One region of the Shewanella sp. QJM3NY_23 genome, then DNA from elsewhere that is predicted to be linked to it. Evidence: predicted binding sites of a transcription regulator. Region 1 holds the regulator's gene; the other holds the start of a gene.

Evidence for each region. Region 1 encodes MetJ, which represses methionine synthesis genes. Its sites were predicted from a motif close to TAGACGTCTAGACGTCTA; they were not measured.
Region 2: a site for MetJ is predicted at 2,119-2,136, ahead of metE (5-methyltetrahydropteroyltriglutamate--homocysteine S-methyltransferase). Genes of this name have one in related genera too.

Annotation. Positions count from the first base shown of each region.
Region 1 covers NZ_CM149657.1:508,495-512,910, reverse strand. Annotated here, with positions in the region: gene AC0VXX_RS02445 (bifunctional aspartate kinase/homoserine dehydrogenase II) at 1-626, opposite strand, end outside; gene metB (cystathionine gamma-synthase) at 646-1,812, opposite strand; gene metJ (met regulon transcriptional regulator MetJ) at 2,036-2,350, shown strand; gene AC0VXX_RS02430 (sulfite exporter TauE/SafE family protein) at 2,457-3,185, shown strand; gene traF (conjugal transfer protein TraF) at 3,241-4,263, opposite strand.
Region 2 covers NZ_CM149657.1:3,014,868-3,019,283, forward strand. Annotated here, with positions in the region: gene metE (5-methyltetrahydropteroyltriglutamate--homocysteine S-methyltransferase) at 1-2,003, opposite strand, end outside; gene AC0VXX_RS13395 (LysR substrate-binding domain-containing protein) at 2,209-3,120, shown strand; gene AC0VXX_RS13400 (HDOD domain-containing protein) at 3,212-3,940, opposite strand; gene AC0VXX_RS13405 (GDSL-type esterase/lipase family protein) at 4,386-4,416, opposite strand, start outside.

The DNA of each region.
Region 1 (4,416 bases):
AGCAAGGTGGCGCTAAAGTCTGAACCATTACGGCCCAGCAACAGGGTATCGCCCTTATCATTAGCACAGATAAAACCGGTGATCACTAGGCGTTCATTAGGGTGAGCATTCAGCATCGCCTGCACTTTTTGCTTTGATTGCCCTATGCGAATTTGCGGTACCGCCCCTTCATCGGCCACTAATAAAGTGCGCGCATCCACATCGACTGCCCCGACGCCTGATTCACGCAGCAGCGCGGCAAGTAAACGCGATGACCAGCGCTCGCCAAAACTAACCACTTGATTGCGTTGGTAATCCGTTAAATCGGCAAGAGAAAGTAATGTGCTGAGTTGGGATTTATCGGTCGATAGACGCTCGCGCAAGCTGCGCGCCTGTTCGTTAGATAACAGTTGCTCGATCAGATTTTGCTGGTAACTGATCAACACTTGCAACTCTTCTTGCCACAACAGACCGGACTCGGTTAGCTCAAGTAATTTATATAAAAAATTAGTACTCTTGCCCGCAGCAGAAACCACGATGAGATCATCGCTATGGCCATGGGTGAGTAATATATGAGCGACACGGCGGTAACAATCTGCATCCGCTAAACTAGAACCGCCAAATTTATGCAAATGACATCGTGTCATTTTTTGCTCCTCAATACCTTTAACAACTTACCGCGATAGCCGCATCTAAACCCGCTTGAATATCTGCCACCAGATCGTCACCATCTTCAATCCCAACAGATAAACGAATAAGGGTATCTTTCACCCCTGCCTCTAAACGAGCCGCTGGCTCCATCGCTCTGTGGGTCATGGTAGCAGGAACCGCCACTAAGCTCTCTACTCCACCCAAGCTTTCGGCTAAAGAGAAGTATTCTAACGCATTTAAAAAGGCAATAAGCTCTGCTTCGCCACCTTTTAACTCAAAACTGAGCATGGCACCAAAACCTTTTTGCTGTTTTAACGCGATCTCATGGCCTGGATGGCCCGCCAAACCAGGATAATAGACCTTATCAACGGCGCGATGACGGGTTAGCAAAGCCAACACCTGCTGTGCGTTGGCTTGATGCTGACGCATTCTCACCGCAATTGTTCTTAAGCCGCGTAGGGTCAAATAGCTATCGAAGGCTGAGCCGGTTAACCCTAAGGTATTAGACCACCAATGTAACAGCTCACCCACTTCAGCATCTTTAGCGACAACCGCGCCGCCGACCACATCGCTATGCCCGTTGATATATTTAGTCGTTGAGTGGATCACTATGTCAGCGCCGAGCAACAGAGGTTGTTGCAAGATAGGCGATAAAAAGGTGTTATCGACTACCACTAGCGCCCCCACTTCATGGCTCTGGCTCGCAATCGCTGCGATATCGACCACGCGCAGTAATGGGTTCGAAGGGGTTTCTAACCAGACCATTTTAGGTTGGCGAGCAATAACGTCTGCCAAAGCAGCGGCATTCGTTTGGTCAACCACTGCCAGTTTAAATGCCCCTTTCTTGGCGAGGTGGGTAAATAGTCGATAGCTGCCGCCATAGCAATCGTGCGGCACCACGAGTAGATCATCGGGCCCCAGTAAATTGGTTACTAAGGTGATGGCCGCCATGCCAGTGCATGTCACTATGCCTGCCGCCCCACGTTCCAGCTCCGCTATGGCGTCAGCCAAAATACAGCGAGTCGGATTACCCGAGCGGCTATAATCAAAATCTCTCGGTTGTTGATGGCCATCAAAGGAGTAATTGGTCGACAAATAGATGGGCGGTACAACGGCACCATATTGGGTATCGGATTCTATCCCCCCACGCACAGCTGCCGTGGCTAATTTACGCTCAGTCATCTTTTACTCCTAAAGTTAAATCGGCGGCAGTCATCTATACTTTATAGATGTCTGGACGTCTAAATGTACCTAAGGCAAGCGGTAGCGTCAACATATTTAGACGTTTAGACGTCCAAACATGTAGAAATCTATTTGCAATTAACAAAAATTAGAGGCAATAATTTGACTGTACCCGGTAAGGGTATAAAATCTGCCCCGAATTTGAGAATTAACAGGTGAGTCAATGACTGAGTGGAATGGCGATTATATCAGCCCCTATGCTGAACATGGTAAGAAGAATGAGCAAGTGAAAAAAATCACTGTCTCTATTCCCCTCAAGGTGCTTAAGATTTTAACCGACGAACGCACTCGTCGTCAGGTGAATAACTTACGCCACGCTACAAACAGCGAATTGCTTTGTGAAGCTTTTTTGCATGCTTATACTGGCCAACCTTTACCCCATGATGATGACTTGTCAAAAGACAAACCCGACAGTATTCCAGCCGAAGTGAAAAAGCTGATGACTGAGATGGGCATCGAATGGGAAGACGTCGAGTAAATCGACTTTACCTATCCTGTTTTGCTAAAGAGGGATCGCACTGCGATCCCTCCTCTTTATCACGTCTAAACACACTGCAACCCCTGGTGGTATAGTGCCTGAACTTATGATTGATCCCATGATCCTTGGCCTAGCGTCGCTGATCATCTTTATTGGCGCCCTAACCCAAAGCCTGATCGGTTTTGGCTTAGCCGTTGTCGCCTCGCCGTTACTCTATCTCGTCGACCCAAGCCTAGTGCCCGCACCTGTCATTATGATGGGCTTTTCTATCGCCTTACTCACCCTGCTAAGAGAGAGGCGCGCACTGGAATTTAACGGCTTACAATATGCTTTACTGGGGCGTATCCCTGGCGGAATATTAGGCGCAACCTTATTATTGCTAGCACCACAACCAGTATTGGGATTAGCCATTGCAATCATTGTGGCTCTAGCCGTGGTTCTGAGCCTATTCAAGCTACGTCTCCCCATAAATCGCAGTAATCTTTTTATGGCGGGCATATTGTCGGGGATCTTTGGTAATATCGCTGCCATTGGTGAACCGCCAATGGCTATTTTACTCTCGGGAAAAGACGCCAAACAGTTTCGCGCAGCCTTGTCAGCCTTCTTCATCTTTAGCTCAATGATCGCCTTAATCATTTTGGCTTTCAGTGGATTACTCACACTGCGTCATCTGTATCTTTCAATGCTATTGCTACCATCGGTCCTGCTAGGCTTTGTAGTTGCTAATCGTATTGTCGGCGGCATCGACAAACAAAAAACCCAACGCCTTACCCTGATATTGTGCAGTACAAGTGCGCTGATCTTAGCGGTAAAATCGATTATAGAACTAACGTAACGACCTCAAATAGGTGTCCGTAAAAGGGAATAAAAATCAGCAAACAAGATAATCACTAAAAATGATATGAGGTTCGGATCACGCCCCCAATGGCATCATCACTGCCAAACAGCCCGGTTAAGTCCAGATTAAAGGTGCGACCAATACTAAAGCCTGTACCAACCGAATACAGGTCGATTGCGGTATTGTTTAAATTGTGGCGATAACCCACACGTAACGCCAACCAATCCGTGGTTTTTAGCTCCCCTGCGAAGCGCCAATATTGTGTACTAACCACTTCATCGAAACCTTGATGAGCATTCAAATCGATATCACTTGTTAGGGTAAGTGCAGCCCAATCATAAGCCACCCCAGCAGTATATAAAGGCTCAACTCGATAAGTAAATTGCCGCCCTAATGACTCTACACTCTGTTGTTTTGGGTCGATTAAATTGCGTCCAGACAAGCCAACGGTTAGCCCATTAAAAGGCTTAATTACCACACCAACATCAAGATTAAATACCGTATCATCATTACGATAGGGGGAATCATTACCACTATCAAAAGTCACGTTATTCGCATTAACTACATAATTGTAAGTGTCGATACGCTGTATTTTGGGCGAGAGCCCAACCGATATTGGCATGTTGACAATTGATAGAGGAAAACTCAATACAACGCCAACATCAGACACTCCCCCCGACACCAACGCCCCGAGAGAGCCTAACTCTGAAACATTTGCAGGATTGTTAACATCAAAATGGTCTAAATTGCTTTGAATCGCATCTGCAACACCTACCGCCTCGATATAAGTCTTATGAAACAGTGTCATTGGCATCTGCACCGTCGGCAAGACAATCGATGTACCTTGTGTCGCAGAGGTTCTCTCTGCTTGCGGCGATGCAATCCCCCGCGCCTCTTTAGTCGCATCTAACACTGACAAGACAGGATGATTGAAGAGATCTCCATGTTGATGACTTACGGCAACGTGTGAACTGTTTAAGGCAGAGTTATGTACACCATCATATTGCTGCTCGGCAAAGGAAAACCTAGTGAGACTCATCAGCGTGATTAACACTATTATGCTAAGGCACTTCATTCCCTTTTCTCCCCCCTCCGAATAATGGTCATTTTAAGCGTGTTGAAAGATTAGTACGCTCGATTGTTAAAGATAGTTCATTTCTTAAGTGCTAGATGATATGGCAAGTAAAAATACTGATATTTAGCCCGTATTTAACCTTTACTCCCCCAG
Region 2 (4,416 bases), 1.6 Mb from region 1:
GAAGTTTCAATGGTGATCACATCGGCGTCCATGGCAGCAATCGATGCGATGGTGGCATTAAACTCGCTGTAACACATATGGGTGTGGATCTGGGTGTCATCCTTAACGCCGGCGGCGCTGAGTTTAAAGGCGTTTACAGCCCAATCTAAGTAGGTTTGCCACTGTGATTGTTTCAGCGGCAACCCTTCGCGAAATGCCGGCTCATCGATCTGGATAATCTTAATCCCCGCGTTTTGCAGATCAACCACTTCATCACGGATGGCCAAGGCCAGTTGGTTCGCGATCACCTCGCGGCTAATATCTTCGCGGGCAAATGACCAATGTAAGATGGTTACCGGGCCAGTCAGCATCCCTTTGACGGGTTTATCAGTCAGCGATTGGGCATAGGTGGCCCAGTCTAATGTCATCGGCTTAGGCCGTGAGACATCACCATAAATTAAGGGCGGTTTAACACAACGTGAGCCGTAACTTTGCACCCAGCCAAATTGGGTAAAACCGACGCCATCTAACTGTTCACCAAAATATTCCACCATGTCGTTACGTTCGGCTTCACCATGAACCAACACATCGATACCCAGTTTCAACTGCCTTTGTATGGTGTCGCGAGTAACACCTTGCAACTGGGCAATATACGCCGCTTCGGTCAACTCACCTTTACGCCAACGACTGCGCAGTCCTCGTATGGCTGGGGTTTGTGGAAACGAGCCTATGGTCGTGGTCGGCAGCAAAGGCAAGCGCAGACACTGTTGCTGTAATACTTGCCGCTGGGCAAAACGGCTTTGGCGCTCAAAATCGCCAGTGGTTAAGGCAGCGACGCGCTCATTCACTTGCGAATTAGCCGCCTGCTGTCTGGCCTCGCGGCGCGCGCGGCAACGCTGGGCTGTGGCCAGAGCAGCCTCTGAGGCTGGCTCGATTAATAGAGTACGCAACTGGCTAAGCTCATTGAGTTTTTGTTTGGCAAAACTGAGCTGCTGACGCAGCGCTGTATCAAGCTCGGTTTCCACATCAAGATCCACCGGGCTATGCAGTAACGAGCAAGACGGCGCTAACCAGATCTGCTTGCCTAAATCGGCCACCACAGGGGCAATATCTGCGGCAATCTTATCTAACTCGGCCGCCCAGACATTACGACCGTTAATCACCCCTAGGCTCAATATTTGCTCGGGCTGTAAACTGCCCGCAAACAACGATAACTGCTCTGGCGCACTGACTAAATCCAGATGAATACCCGCCACCGCTAAATTCGCAATTAGCCCATGGTGATGTGCCACCGAGCCATAATAACTGGCCAATAACAGCTTAACCTGCGCGCGGCTCAATGAGGCATAGGTTGCGGTGAAGGGCGCTTGCCACTCAGGCGTTAACTCTAATGCTAAGATGGGTTCATCAAGCTGCACCCATGTCACCCCTTGGGCTTTAAAGCGAGCAAGGATCGCCTGATAAACCTCAATCAATTGGGGTAACAAACTCAACTTATCAAATGCTTGCCCCTCGCATTTTGCCAAGTAGAGGTAAGACAGTGGCCCAAGCAACACAGGTTTCACCTGATGACCCAAGGCTTTGGCCTGCTCCACCTCATCAAACAACTGTTCATAGGCAATACTGAACGTTTGATTTTGACTCAGCTCGGGCACGATATAGTGATAATTACTATTAAAATACTTTTTCATTTGCGAGGCGCTGCTGGCTGTACCTGTTGGGGCGCGCCCTCGTGCCACTCTAAATAGGGTATCTAAATCCACCTTGTCGCCATCACGATGGCGAGCTGGAATAGCATTAATGGTGGCGCTTAAGGTAAGCACCTGATCGTAGTAGGCAAAGTCACCTACTGGCAGCAAACTCACTCCCGCATCGGCCTGCCACTGCCAATGAGTTTGCCGTAAAGTGCTGGCCACCTCATGCAGCGCCGCTGGCGTGATCTCTTGGCGCCAATATTGCTCTAACGCAAACTTAAGTTCACGCTGACGCCCAATTCTAGGAAAACCTAATGACGCGATATTGATAGTTTGCATACTGATACCCTTCTAAATGAGATAAGCCAACGAGTGATGACCCCTACACCGACATCACAACTCAAGCTTGATTAACAATAAATACGCCACAAGCAAAACAGGCGTCTGGACGTCTAGAAGTTTATTGTGTTAATCTGTTGGTTCGCAATGGAATTGATTTCAACCCCAACATGAGCAAGATTCATCTGAGGTAAAAATGATAGAGCTTAGGCATTTACGAACATTAGTTGCACTCAAGGAAAGTGGCAGTCTTGCTGGGGCTGCAGAAAAACGCTTTGTCACCCAATCGGCTTTATCCCATCAAATCAAAGAGCTGGAAACTCGGATTAACTCAGCCATCTTTATCCGTAAGAGCAAGCCGCTGTCGTTTACTCAGGAGGGAGCGCGGCTACTGCACCTAGCCGAAGAGATATTGCCTAAGGTGACAGAGACCGAACTTGATCTTAAAAATGGTCTCAATAGTGACAATACCGATCTGTTTGTGGGGATTGAATGTCACAGCTGTTTTCGCTGGTTAATGCCGGTTATCACTGAGTTTAATGCCAGCTTTCCCCACAGTAATTTAGAGCTATCGAGCCGGCACCTATTTGATTCGCTAACGGCACTCAAGCAGGGGGAATTAGATGTGGTACTAACGTCAGATCCTATTCCAGATCATGATATTACCTATCAGCACTTATTTGATTTTGAAGTAAAACTTATTTGTGCCGCCGATCATCCCCTAGCAACGCAGCCCTTTGTCAGCCCAGCTCATTTAGCTCAGCAAACCTTGCTCACCTACCCTGTGCCGCCCGAACGTTTAGACATTTACCGCCACTTTATGGAGCCTGCGGGCGTACCTATCGCTAAACAAATTCGATGCGATCTCACCTCCATGCTACTGCAACGCATCGCCTGTAAAGATGGCGTCTCCGCCCTCCCCACATGGTCGATTAACCAAGCCCACGGCTTGTCACTTAGCGCGCTACCATTAGGCCGCGACGGCTTAAAGCGCCCGCTATTTGGGGCCTATCGCCGCAGTAGTAGCAAAACTCGAGTGGCGCAACACTGGTTGCAGTTAGTGGCTAGCGAAGGGATGGTAAAACAAGAAGATGCAATAATGGCTTAGCTGATACGATGATGCACATTTAGACACTAAAAACCTATTTTTTACTAAAAAAAACAGGTTTTTAGAGTTTATTATTAACAATCGATAATGATTAAAGTGGCTTGAGCAACTGATTACGCATCGCTAATACTCGGCGTAAAATCAGGCCGGGTGAGTCACTGTTACGTGTCTGACGTAAGTTGTGCGCGATCATAAACTCTTGACGTAATTCCTCATCTAAATCGAGTGACTCAAAAGCATCGAGGGTGAGGGTCTGTTTATGATTATCAATAATCGATTTAATGATAGACAGGGGTAGAGACTGTTCCGATTCAGCGTTTAAATACGCAAAGGCGGTTAAGGCGACAATTTCGCCAAACACGCTAAACAGCGCCAAGGTTTGCACTTCATCAGGGTCAATATTCACCCCTTCCATTTGGTGTAAACTGTCGACCGATTCTGCTGCAATGCTTTCGGTGAGTGTCCAGTAACCCGTCACCAACTTTTTATACAGCTGAGGCAACTCATCGAGTCGCTCTTTGAGATAGAAAGTAAATGCGTAACGATAAATGTTAATTTGGCCTAAACGAACCAAGGCATCTTTGAGGGAACGGTTTTTAACGGCGGCAGCACAGGGGGCGGCGGCCGCATTGCTACGGTACAGCATGTGAGCTGCTAATGCAGGATCGGAGGAGACAATATCAATGACATTACGAATATCGCCGTCGGCAATAATGGCTTTTTTTAACGGGATAAGAATACCACGGCGACCAATGACCTGCTCTTCATTGCCGATAATCGCACGTACTTGAGTGAATACTTGATGCTCAAGATCTGTCATGAGAAGTTATTAACCTGATTAATCGTTGTGGCAAATCGCCAATTGTTACCATCGAATTTACCCATAAAACGCCCGCTGCGGTCAAGTCGATTTGCCACAAAACACTACTTTAACGCAAATAAATCGATAAAGCAGAGCATGTCAGCCATAAAATCCTATTATGCAGCGCGTAATAGCGCTACGAAGTTACAAGCCACTAACAAGCGTTACAATTTGGAACACAAAATAACCTCAGTTCGAGGTAATAAAGGCATTTAAAATGGCTTTTTATCCCGCTAATTGCAGGGTATTGACGTGTAAGAGACTCCCTATAATAGCGGTAAATAGCTTTTATGAGTAAAACTCATGATAAGTTTGAGATGAAATCATAATGAGTAATAAGCAATAAGCAATAAGCAATAAGCAATAAGCAAAATTGACTACTTACAATCTCAACATCGCCCGCTCAAATAGCTCCCGCCTGCTGTAAACGTTGA